3 regions of the Photobacterium sp. MCCC 1A19761 genome follow, and region 2 is predicted to be linked to each of the others. Evidence: riboswitches for the same ligand, from Rfam matches in the RefSeq annotation. Region 2 holds a riboswitch; each other region holds the start of a gene.
The links. A riboswitch is a leader RNA that binds a small molecule or an ion and turns the genes downstream of it on or off. The one in region 2 is predicted to bind lysine.

Region 1 (4,170 bases), on a different contig from region 2:
AAGATTTGTCGAATGATGATCTGATCCGGGAAAAATATCAGGGGATCCGTCCGGCGCCGGGGTATCCGGCCTGTCCGGAACATACTGAGAAAGGCACCCTGTGGGAGCTGCTGAAGGTTGAAGAAACGATCGGGATGTCGCTGACGACCAGTTATGCCATGTGGCCGGGCGCGTCGGTGTCGGGTTGGTACTTCTCCCACCCGGACGCGCGCTACTTTGCCGTTGCCCAGATCCAGGAAGATCAGCGTGACAGCTACGCTGAGCGCAAAGGCTGGGATTTGATTGAAGCAGAGAAATGGCTGGGGCCGAACCTGTCGGCTTAGGCTTATGGGTTGGCTTAGGCTCATCGATGAAAGCACCATCACGAAGGGCGCCGATTGGCGCCCTTGCTGTTTCTGGCGTGAGCGATGTGGCTCAGGCTTCCAGGATCTGGCGGTGCAGCGACTGGACCACCGATTTGGCATCCTGCTCCTGGACCAGGAAGCAGAGGTTATGCGGGCTGGCGCCGTAGCAGATCATACGCAGGTTGTAGTCATCCAGCGAGCCGAAGATTTCTTTGGCGGAACCTTTGGTCTGGCTCATCCGGTTGCCAATCAGGGCTACCAGGCACAGGCCCTGCTCAACCTCGACCCGGCACAGCTGGCTGAGTGCTTCCACAGCGGCTTCCGGGAGCTGCGGCGCGCCGCCGGCGGTGTCGGTTTTATCCAGAGTCAGGGAAACACTGACTTCGGAGGTCGTAATGAGATCGACCGAGACTTTGTGCTCGGCCAGGATCCGGAACACCTCCGCCAGAAAACCGTAGGCATGGAACATGTTCAGGCTGGTCAGGGTCACCATGGTCTGGTTGCAACGCAGGGCGAGGGCCCGGAACAGCGGTGCATCACTGACTCGATCACGGATCCAGGTCCCGCCTTGCTCCGGTGCCCGGGACGACCCGATAAACACCGGGATCTGCTGGCGGATTGCTGGGACCAAAGTGGACGGGTGCAGGATCTTGGCCCCGAAGTTGGCCATCTCGGACGCTTCGCTGAAACTGATTTCCCGGATGGGCTTGGCTGCGGCCGTGATCCGGGGATCGGTGGTATACATGCCTGGGACATCAGTCCAGATTTCCAGTGTGGTGGCGCGAAGCGCTTCGGCCACCAGCGCCGCGCTGTAGTCACTGCCGCCCCGGCCCAGGGTGGTGGTATTCCCGTCCTGATCAGCGCCGATAAAGCCCTGGCTGACTACGACCTGCTGGTCCAGCAACGGCTCCAGATGCGCTGTTGCCAGCGCGCGGATGGCATCCGGTTGTGGTATCGCCTTGCCGAACTGGTTGTCGGTGCGCAGGATGTCGCGGATATCGACACGCACCGCGTTCACCCCCAGCTCGCAGAGGATCTGGGTAAACAGGTAGGTAGAGAGGAGCTCGCCATTGGCGACCAGTTGATCGGTCAGCTGGGCACTAGGCTGGGTTGCAGCCTGCGCGGCCAGTGTCGCGACGTTGTCGAGATGGTCATTGATCGCCGGCGTAATTGGCTCCGGCGATGCCAGCTCGTTCAGGACGGCGTAGTGGATATCTTTCAGCTGGGTCAGTAATTGCTGGCGTCGGTCTGTGTCCCGCACCCCGCCGGCCAGTTCAACCAGCAGGTTGGTGACGCCGGAGCAGGCGCTGATCAGCACCACCCGGGCTGCCGGGTTATGTTTGATGATCATGGCACTGCGGTGCATGGCGGTAAAATCGGCAACACTGGTGCCGCCGAATTTGGCGACGGTTAGGGCGGCAGCGTTATCAACAGGGCTCAAAGCAAGTCTCCCAATATCAGTAATGGTGATGAAGATAGGGACTGACTCGGGAGGTTAGTTCCCGACATCCAAGGGTCAGGAGAGCAAATCGGTGAGACGGATAGTTCGCGCTACAACCAGAAGCTCCCCACCTTTCACGATGAAAGGTGACAGCCAGAAGGATTCAACCTTACTGGCCGATACTACCGTTCCCCGAGTCCGGCAGTATCTCGGCGTTACTCCCCCTCGCCAGGATGCCTCGGGGTGGGGCCCCGCAACCTGGTTACCTGGGTAACGCTCCTCTTCTGTTTTTTCCCTGATGATACTTTGATCATCAGGGTGAACAAAAAACGTCCTTCATTGAAGCGGATTTACCGGGGGCTTGTCAATGGGCGAATGAAAAATTATGCGGGGAAAATGCAAGGGTGATCGTTGCGGGGGTGCAGGGTTGCGTCCGGGGGCAATTCCCTGAATACTGGGATATTCCCTGAAACGTTGCCGGTTTTGGTTGCCGCTCAGAGAAATATGAACGCTTACCCAGGAGATATAATAATGACAATTGGTAGTTTTTATCCACCACAACGTACACTGATGGGCCCGGGGCCGTCGGATATCTACCCGCAGGTGTTGCAGGCGCTGAGTCGTCCGACGGTCGGTCACTTAGATCCGCTGTTTATCGGCATGATGGATGAGCTGAAACAACTGCTGCAGTACGCCTTCCAGACCCAGAACCCGTTCACCATTGCCGTGTCTGCGCCGGGTAGTGCCGGCATGGAAGCGTGTTTCGTCAATTTGGTTGAGCCGGGCGATAAAGTGATCGTCTGCCGCAATGGCGTGTTTGGCGATCGGATGCGGGAAAATGTCGAGCGCTGTGGCGGTGAGGCAGTGATGGTCGATAATGCCTGGGGAGAGCCGGTTGACCCGCAGTTGGTCGAACAGGCACTGGAGGCTAACCCGGATGCCAAAATCGTGGCTTTTGTCCATGCCGAAACCTCGACTGGCGCCCTGAGCGATGCTGAAGCGATTGCCAAGTTAGCCCGCCAGCATGACTGTCTGACCATTGTCGACGCCGTGACCTCGCTAGGCGGCGTCCCGCTGCTGGTGGACGAGTGGCAGCTGGATGCCGTGTATTCGGGCAGCCAGAAGTGTTTGTCCTGTGTCCCGGGCCTGTCGCCGCTGACTTTCTCGCCGCGTGCGGTGGAGAGAATTCAGCAGCGCCAGAGCAAAGTTCAGAGCTGGTTCCTGGATCAAAGCCTGGTGCTGGGATACTGGAGCGGTGAAGGCAAGCGCAGCTACCACCATACTGCGCCGGTGAACAGCCTGTACGCCCTGCATGAAGCGCTGGTGCTGCTGAAAAATGAAGGGCTGGAAAATGCCTGGCAGCGCCATCAGGATGCGCACCGGGAGCTGCGTGACGGACTGGAGAAACTCGGGATCGAATTTGTGGTCGAGGAAGCGTCCCGCTTGCCGCAGCTCAATGCGGTGTACATCCCGGACGGTGTCGATGATGCGCAGGTTCGTCAGACCTTGCTGGAGCGTTACAACCTGGAAATTGGTGCCGGACTGGGCGCTTTGGCCGGGAAGGCGTGGCGGATTGGTCTGATGGGATACGCGGCCCGCAGCGAAAATGTGGCGCTGTGCCTGAAGGCCCTGGAGTCGACGCTGAAGTAAGTCAGCTCGGAATCAACCGGAGGCCCGGCACGTGTGCTGGGGGCAGGATCAACAACGGCTACCTCGGTAGCCGTTTTTTTGGGCGTCTGCTCAGCCCGTGAGCCGTGAGCCGTGCACACGGGTCCGTTTCCCGTTTCCTGAGTGGCGTATTACTGCGCGACGGTAGATGGCAGACTTGGCGTCACGCCCTGGCTGACGGGCTGTGCAGCGCCCTCAAAGAGGGAGGCCAGTGCGTCCGGGCTGAAATCATCGGCCGGAAACAGGTACTCGGCTTCCTGGCGAATTTGGGCGGCCCGCGCCGGATCGTCCAGCAACTGGTAGGCGGCGATGAGGTTCTGGTACAAGGCCGGCCGTGGCCAGCTTTTGGCTTTCTCGGTGGCCCAGTCGACATAGTGCTGGATCAGGTCCGGATCCTGAGTTGCTGCGCCCAGGTGGAGTTGGGTGATCGCCAGATCCCACGAGAGCCGGGTTTCCCAGGCCCATGGATTGTTCACGCGTTGCAGATAGCTGATCTCCGGTGGCCGGGAAGTTTCAAACTTGGTCAGCCAGTAGCCCGAGTAGAGTGTGGTCACCATATAGCCGCTGATCAGCAGCGGCAGCAGGATCATGCTGATGCGGATTGTCAGGACATAGTTGATCTTGAGTTTGTAGTACTTGGCGGTGAGGTTATCCACCCAATAGATCAGGAGCACAAAGATCACCCAGTGCACCAGCGCATGATAAAACGGGTACTCG
Region 2 (4,170 bases):
AATACCGAGGAGCCCGAAGCCAAACAGGAGCGCGGTCTTTTTACGTAATGAAAGAGTGTGAAATTGCTTTGCCGACATAGTGTTTTGAGAATTGTGAGCGAACCGGCGACAGTGTAGCTGTTTTTCAGAATAAAGAAGTGAAGTTCATCCAAGTTACGGTGTGACTGGTGAATTAGTGAGCAGTAATGATTCCATTTTGGGATGCGTTGGTGGTGGGGAGATGAACGCAGGCTGGGCTGGGCACTGCGGGACATGACTCCCGCAGGTTTGAGTTGACCCAGGATGAGCATGTGTCCAGATAGGCCAGCTATAGGGGGAAGGTGTTGGTCAGTACTTTGTAGAGCTCAGTCCCTTGCTGGACACTTGCGGAGGCAAAATGCAGTACAGGAATACAGTCGCAGGGTAGGGTAATGACCCGACTATGATTGGATTCACTGGCCAATGCGTTGAAATGCCACAGGGTTGCCAGTGGTTCACCGGCAGGAAGCGGATGATTGAGCCTGGCCTGGTATTCAACCTGACCGCCGGCAGGGCTGAAGATTGCTTTATAGTCCTTAAGGTAACAGGCATGCATCGTTGCAGGCGTTGGTTGTACCGGATGATCGGCCCATACCCCCTGATGTTGCAGATAGTTGCAAATGCCTTCGGCATCTTTGCGGGCGTCCGCTACATCCAGTCGCTCTTGTGAGCCGAGCTCCATGGTAAAGGCATCGACCATTACCGGTAATTCACGTCCTAACCGGGAAAAGTGCTGGCTTAATTGCCACCATGGGCTGAAGCTGGCTTCGTCCATGGCACCGCTGAAATCGCTCGGGATCAGAATATTGAGCGGAATATGGAAATGGCGAGCGCGCGCTCTGGCATATTCGGGCACATACAGGTGACGCGCAGAAATTGGCCCGGTATGTAAATCCAGCACAATATCGGCTTCAACGGCCATTTTTTGCAGGTTGAGCGCCAGGTGTTGTCCACACGTCAGCCCCCAGGGGGAAGCCAGTTTTGTCTCAAGCTGCTGGACTAATTGGGCCCGAAAGGCATCCCGGATCTCGCTTTCTTCCGCGTTCAGGTAGGCTTGGGAAAAAGGTTCCAGCACACTGCTGCCAAAATGATATTGGCGGTTCCAGTTCACACCGGTTACGGGATCGAAACGACCCAGTGTAAACTCCCCGCTTTTTTGATTGATGCCGAGCGGGTTCGCCTGCGGCACCATCACCACATCCCCGAGCGGGGGATGTTGGCGAAACAGATTCAGCAATTGGTAAATGACCGCATTGCCCTGTACTTCCGCACCATGGATATTGGCCTGGATGTAGACACGCGGACCATTTCCCTGGCCCTGAATATGAATAACCGGGACTTCCATCGGATTACCGGTGGGTTGCTCACCGACTTTAACAGTTGTGGTTGTGATCATAAGGAACTCGTTATCGGGCGCAGCCGTCATTATGATTGAGCCTGGCAGCTGTGCATCCACTGATTGATTTCGTGATTGGCATTGAGAACCGGCGTCAGATCCGGTAATTCGTCCATGTATAGCGGCGGACGCAGCCCGGCGTGGCGCAGACGCCCCTGGTGCTGCATCAGGGCTTTGACCGCAATTGGGTTCGCTGCGCAAAACAGGCTGTTGCCCGCGCTTTGCCACAGTTGTTTAAAGCTTGGTTCCTGTTTAAAACTTGGCTCCTGCTGAAAGCTTGGTACTTGTTGAACGCTGGGTGCCGTCTGGCTCAGGGTTTGGTGAACGTACAGGGCGGTTGCTTCCGGCCAGGCATTCCCGGCTACAGACACCAGGCCACAGGCCCCGGCAGCGGCAAAGTCAACAAACAGCGCATCGTCACCACAGAAAAACTGCAGCGTCGGGGCGGCTTGCGTATAACGGGTGAACACCTCCACGCTGCCACTGGCTTCTTTGACCGCCCAGGCATTCGGATGGGCGGAAATTGCGCCCAGAGTTTGCGCATCCAGAGCGGCGCCGGTCCGTGAGGGCACATTATAAATCATGCAAGGCCAGCGGCTGGCATCCAGCAGGGTTTCGAACCACTTTTGCTGGCTGGCTGCACCGGGCTTTGCATACAAAGGGACCGGGAGCAGCAGGGCATCAATTGGATAATCGGCTAAGAAGGTCAGCCATTGCAGTTGCTGCTGAAGCTGGAAGCCGCCGACGCCGACCATCAGCGGCACGGACAGCTCTAGCGCACATATATGACGAACCACCGCTTGCTGCTCGGTCGGTGTCATCGCCAGTGCTTCCCCGGTACTGCCAAGCAGCAGGATCCCGTTACCGGCGGCGTCTTGTTCGGTGGCTAGTTGGGTCAGTGTCTCAAAGTCAATCGACTCATCGTCGCGAAAAGGGGTGATCAAAGCCGTCCATAGCGTTGTCTGGTTGAGTGACGTGGCTTGCGGCGATACCAGAATTTCTGTTGTAGGGCATGAATTGTGAATTGGCATCTCTAATCCGAATGTCATTGTTATCCGTTTAGAGAGCTTGGCATTGCGAAGAAAGCCGATGGCTGTGAGCCATTCTTGAGGGCAAAAAAGCACAAACACCAGAAGCTCTCCACCAGCGGTGACAGCCCTGGGGATTCAGCCCCAGTGACCGATAAGCCTGCTTCCAAATACAAACTTACCTCGGCGTTAAGCCCCCTGATCTGTGTTCAGCGGTATTTGGATACCTCCGACAGACTACCTGGTTAACGCGCCTCTTCTGATCCCTTTGAGAGGGAATGATTTGATTCAATCATCAATGGTGACGGGATGTCAATCTCCGTCGTGATTTTTTATGCGGCTTTAGCTCATTTTATTTCACGCTTCGCCGTCAAAGTCCTAAAATTGTCGGGTGAGTGCCGCGGCGATGATCCCTGCGGTGATCGCCGGGAGGGGTTTCTGCCAGATAAACATCACGACGGCGGTTGAGAGTAGCGCCAAACGGGCGCCCAGATCGCCCTCGACCGCCAAAGGCGCCAATAAGGCAACCAGCACCGAGCCGGACATCGCGGTAATAAACTGCTGTACCCGGTAGCCAATCGGAATGAACGACATGATAAACACCCCGCCCCAGCGTGTGGCGAGGGTCACCAGTGCCATGATCAGGATAATCAATAAGGTACCGCTAAAGCTGGTTTCAATGCTCATGACTTTTTCTCCGTCCAAAATGCGCCCAGCGTTCCACCGGCAATCGCACCGACAACGACATGGCTGTTCTCAGGTAAATACCAATAGGCCAAGAGAGATGACCCGGCAGCGGCGGCCCAAATAGCAAACACGCGCAGGTTCTTCGGGCCCACGCCAATCATGGACAGCAAAAAACAGCCCATCACCATATCCAGCCCGAGGCTGACCGGATCAGAAATGGCATTGCCGAAATACAGGCCAAGCCAGGTGCCGATAATCCAGAATGACCACAGTGCAAGCCCGCCGCCGATCAGCAGGCCCAGACCGGGCTCTTTGCGGCTGAAAGCCTGCATCGACATGGCCCAGTTCGCATCCGATGCCAGCAGCATCACCCCGTAGCGTTTCGCTGGAGGCAACTCACGCAACCACGGGTAGAGCGTTGCCCCCATTAACAGATGCCGTGCATTAATGGCAAAGACGGTGACCATCACCGGAATGATGGGCACGTCGGCTCCCCATAAATCCAACGTTGCGAACTGAGATGCGCCGGCGAATACCAGGGCACTCATCAGCATGGTTGAAACGTTGTCCAGCCCGGTTTGCGCCGAAGCCACCCCGAACGCGATCCCGAAAACGATGACGAAAAAGGAGAGGGGGACCAATTGCGTGAAGCCGTTCCAGACATCTGTGTAGGTGAACTCGTGGAGGCGAGTCTCCGGGATTAAATCCTGTTGTGTGTCGGTTTGCATGATTATCTTTTCAACGTGAAGTGATTTGAGTCGATGTCAATCCAAGGGGATACAACAATCGTTCGGGCTGGCAGAGCGTCGCCGCTTGCCTCGGTCATGAGGCTCATGCGTAGCGCCATGATTGATTTATTATACAATTAGGCTGTACCGGGAAGAGTGCCATGCCTGACATGGATATTCAACATATTCATAACATTTGCTCGGGGATATCTCTGCCCGGCGATGAGGATAGCCGGACAGAAAGTGATTAGGCCAGTTTTTCAGGACGCGATCCGGGTTGGGACAGGGAAGGGGATTGTAAAAAGGCGCTGGT
Region 3 (4,170 bases), on a different contig from region 2:
CCAATGCGCTTTATCGTCAGCATCAAGCGGTTTTGGATCGCGTCGGGCGTCATTTGGGGGTTCAGCCTCGATTTATTGTGGCGCTTTGGGGCGTTGAAAGTAATTTTGGCCGGTTGATGGGCAATTATAATGTGATTGAAGCTTTATCAACCCTGGCGTATGAAGGCCGGCGGGAAGCATTTTTTCGCAACCAGGTGATGGCTGCCTTAGAAATATTGGATGCCGGCCATATTACGCCGAAAAAAATGAAAGGTTCCTGGGCTGGTGCGATGGGACAGCCACAGTTTATGCCGACTTCCTTTTTATCCTTTGCGGTTGACGGGAATAAAGACGGTCGTATTGATATCTGGGAAACGGAAGCGGATGTTTTCGCCTCTGCAGCCAACTATCTGCATCAGTCCGGATGGGATGACCAATATACCTGGGGCCGACAAGTGCAACTACCGAGCCGTATCGATGCTGACTTATTCGGTGTTGAGAAATCGAAAGGGCGCTCATTGGCTGAATGGCAGCGTCTGGGCGTTCGTCGTTTGAATGGCCAAGCGTTACCCCGTGTCGATATTCAAGCATGGCTTATTCAACCGGATGATAATAAGGGTAGGGCATACTTGGTCTATAACAATTACCAGACCTTGCTGAAGTGGAATCGTTCACACTATTTCGCTTTGGCGGTAAGCCATTTGGCCGATCAGATTCGATGACTCCAGAGAAATAAAAAGCTGGATGTTTGTGTCTGGCTTTTATTGTGATTCAGATCGCCTGAATAAACTGAGTGAAAGTCAGGTTATTTACATTTTGGCAGACGGTGAGGTGAGGCCATTTGGGCATTGTTCGCCATCAGTCACCATCTCCCACTTTTTGGGGATATGAATCAATAAAAAAAGCCTGGCTCATACCAGGCTTTTTTTACGAGAACGATTTTGGAATATTAGATTTCAAAATCTTCCAGAGATTTACCTTCGTCCAGGGCTTTCTTCAGCGCAGAAGGTGTACGGCCTTGGCCGGTCCACGTCTTCTCTTCACCGTTCTCGTCGATAAATTTGTATTTGGCAGGGCGTGCAGCACGTTTTGATTTTGGTGCTTTGCTCAGCGTGGCCAGTAGTTCTTCAGGATCGATACCATCAGCCATCAGCATTTCACGGTATTGGTTCAGTTTATCCTGACGCTCTTTTTCTTTTGCCAGCTCTTCAGCTTCTGATTCTTCACGCTCAGTCACAACAGTTTGCAGCTTTTCCAGTGCTTCCTGAAGTTGCTCCAGCGTATATTCACGAGAAAGTGCACGCAGGCTGCGCAGGTTCAATAGTGCTTTCATTGCATCAGACATTTTAATTTTCCTGTTGGCATCAACTATTTTTAATAATAATAGCAGTCAAAAAACTATAATGGCAATAATAATACTTTTAATCACCTGATGCCAAACAAAATATCCAACCTTGAAATCAATTTCCTTATTTCGATTCGCTGAACCTCATTTTTAATAAATCGGGATGAAGATCTTCATCCCATGGTCTGAATATTCAGCTGGCAGTCAGGTTATTTTATTGCCATGTGTTTCATATTCTGTTTGATGGGCTTGATTGACTTTTTGATTAATTATTGCGCGATACGGCAAAATTATTCACTAATGTTGTTGATTTTTTCATTTTAACTTGTTGCAAATGAGCGCTGAGTGCGTAGAATTGACCATTCCTTGACTAAGGGTAGAGGCGCATTGTCTAAAAGTAGCTGGTTGGAGGGTGATTCCGACGAGAGCCAGCAAAAGGAGCCAATGCCGAAGTAAACCAGGCTTATCAAACCGGTTTGCTGGGGTTGTCACCGAATAGGGGCAACACTGCCATAGTATATAATTACATTAACTATGGAGCGCTACTGTGGGGTCCGGAATAAGGCTAGTCCTTTTCTAATGCTCTTCTCTCACGGCAACGTGCCGTGTTCAGCAGTAGATCTCCAACCAAGTTCGGTTGTCATAGAGATCATGAATATCATCGATTTTTCACATTCCTCTCTTTCGTTGTTGCCGCCATTGGTCGCGTTGGGCCTGGCGATTCTGACACGTCGTGTACTCGTTTCATTAGGTTTTGGTGTGCTGCTGGGCGCATTGTTGCTGACGGATTTTTCCGTCGCGGCGACAGCGGGCTATATCGGCACCACCGCCAAAGGCCTGTTTATTGAAGATGGGGCGATCAATAGCTGGAACATGAGCATTGTCGCCTTCCTGGTGCTGCTGGGGATGATGACGGCATTGCTGACGTTGTCCGGCGGTACCCGTGCCTTTGCGGAGTGGGCGCAAACCAAGATCAAGAGCAAACGGGGCGCAAAAATGCTTGCGGCTTTTCTGGGCGTCTTTATTTTTGTCGATGACTATTTTAATAGCCTGGCCGTTGGTTCGATCTCCCGTCCGGTGACGGATCGCTTTTATGTTTCCCGCGCTAAACTGGCGTATATTCTGGATTCGACTGCGGCACCGATGTGTGTCCTGATGCCGGCATCGAGCTGGGGCGCCTATATCATTACGCTGATTGGCGGCATTCTGGTGTCGCATGGCGTGACAGCCTATTCGCCGCTGAGTGCATTTATGCAATTGGCACCGATGAACTTTTATGCGGTATTCGCGCTGCTGATGGTATTCGTTGTGGCCTGGTTCCAGTTGGATATCGGTGCGATGAAAAAGCATGAACTGGAAGCCTGTCGCGGCCATGGCTTTGATGAAGGTGATGATGACAGCATGGCTCGTGATCTGAATGACGAGCTGGAAATCGAAGAGAGCGAGCACGGTCGTGTCGGCGATCTGGTGATGCCGATTGTGATGCTGATCCTGGCGACCTTCTTTTTTATGATTTTCACCGGGTATCAGGCTTTGGCGGCTGATGGCCAGGCGTTCAATCTCCTGGGCGCGTTTGAGAACACCGATGTCGGCACATCATTGGTGTACGGCGGGATTGTCGGCCTGATGGCCTCGCTGGTGCCGGTTTTCCGCCAGCGCCTGGCGGTGGGTGATGTTGCGCAGACGATGTGGATTGGTGCCAAGTCGATGTTCGGGGCGATTCTGATCCTGCTGTTCGCCTGGAGCATCGGGAGCGTGATCAGCGACATGGCTACGGGTAAATATCTGTCGACGCTGGTTCAGGGTAACCTGAATCCAATGTTGCTGCCGGTGATCTTGTTCCTGCTGGCCGGACTGATGGCATTCTCGACCGGAACCTCCTGGGGAACCTTCGGGATCATGCTGCCGATCGCCGGTGATCTGGCGGCGGCAACAGAGATTGCGCTGATGCTGCCGATGCTGGGCGCGGTGCTGGCCGGTTCGGTGTTCGGTGATCACTGCTCACCAATATCAGATACCACGATTCTGTCCTCGACGGGGGCGCGTTGCCACCATATCGATCACGTCTCGACGCAGCTGCCTTATGCGCTGTCTGTTGCCCTGGTGTCAGCCATCGGCTTCTTGGTGCTGGGCCTGACCAGCTCTGTGGCGGTGGCTTTTATGGCGTCGCTGATCAGCTTTATTCTGGTTTGTCTGGGCCTGCTGTGGCTGTCCCGTCGTCCGAGTTCTGTGGCTGTTAAACTGAAAAACTAACGGCTGGTGCTGGACACATCTCACACGATAAGCCCGCGAATATCGCGGGCTTGCTTGTGTTTGGGCTACGGTACTTTTATTTCGAAGCGGTTTTCTGTAGGATTCCGCAAGTTTTTTGCCTGAGACGGGGAGCCGAATGGCCCAGATGTATTTTTATTACTCTGCAATGAATGCGGGTAAATCGACGACATTACTTCAGTCATCCTTTAACTATCGGGAGCGTGGGATGACGCCGGTGATTTTCACTGCGGCCATTGATGATCGCTTCGGTAAAGGCAAAGTGAGTTCCCGGATCGGGTTAGAAGAAGAAGCTGAACTGTTCAGTGATGACGATGACTTGTACGTCCGGTTGCAGGACATGTCTGCCACTCAGAAAATTGACTGTGTGCTGATTGACGAGTGCCAGTTCCTGACCAAAAAGCAGGTCTACCAGCTGACCGAAGTGGTCGATAAACTGAATATTCCGGTGTTGTGTTATGGTTTGCGCAGCGATTTCCGCGGCGAGTTGTTTGAAGGCAGCCAATATCTGTTGGCCTGGGCTGATAAGCTGGTCGAACTGAAAACCATCTGTCACTGTGGCCGTAAAGCCAATA

Region 1: linked by a shared signal. The riboswitch ahead of lysC (lysine-sensitive aspartokinase 3) and the one ahead of dapA (4-hydroxy-tetrahydrodipicolinate synthase) in region 2 are both predicted to bind lysine.
Region 3: linked by a shared signal. The riboswitch ahead of VV869_RS01290 (Na+/H+ antiporter NhaC family protein) and the one ahead of dapA (4-hydroxy-tetrahydrodipicolinate synthase) in region 2 are both predicted to bind lysine.

The regions. Positions count from the first base shown of each region.
Region 1 is NZ_JAZGTF010000006.1:6,326-10,495, forward strand. Features, by position in the region: gene metH (methionine synthase) at 1-323, shown strand, start outside; gene lysC (lysine-sensitive aspartokinase 3) at 415-1,785, opposite strand; lysine riboswitch at 1,898-2,077, opposite strand; gene VV869_RS07825 (pyridoxal-phosphate-dependent aminotransferase family protein) at 2,317-3,435, shown strand; gene VV869_RS07830 (PglL family O-oligosaccharyltransferase) at 3,585-4,170, opposite strand, start outside.
Region 2 is NZ_JAZGTF010000004.1:191,351-195,520, reverse strand. Features, by position in the region: gene VV869_RS07465 (bifunctional diguanylate cyclase/phosphodiesterase) at 1-78, opposite strand, end outside; gene VV869_RS07460 (succinylglutamate desuccinylase/aspartoacylase family protein) at 308-1,414, opposite strand; gene dapA (4-hydroxy-tetrahydrodipicolinate synthase) at 1,444-2,463, opposite strand; lysine riboswitch at 2,540-2,709, opposite strand; gene VV869_RS07450 (AzlD family protein) at 2,821-3,129, opposite strand; gene VV869_RS07445 (AzlC family ABC transporter permease) at 3,126-3,857, opposite strand; gene VV869_RS07440 (lipoate--protein ligase family protein) at 4,105-4,170, opposite strand, start outside.
Region 3 is NZ_JAZGTF010000001.1:295,937-300,106, reverse strand. Features, by position in the region: gene VV869_RS01300 (lytic murein transglycosylase) at 1-701, shown strand, start outside; gene VV869_RS01295 (H-NS family histone-like protein) at 929-1,324, opposite strand; lysine riboswitch at 1,694-1,877, shown strand; gene VV869_RS01290 (Na+/H+ antiporter NhaC family protein) at 1,976-3,577, shown strand; gene VV869_RS01285 (thymidine kinase) at 3,714-4,170, shown strand, end outside.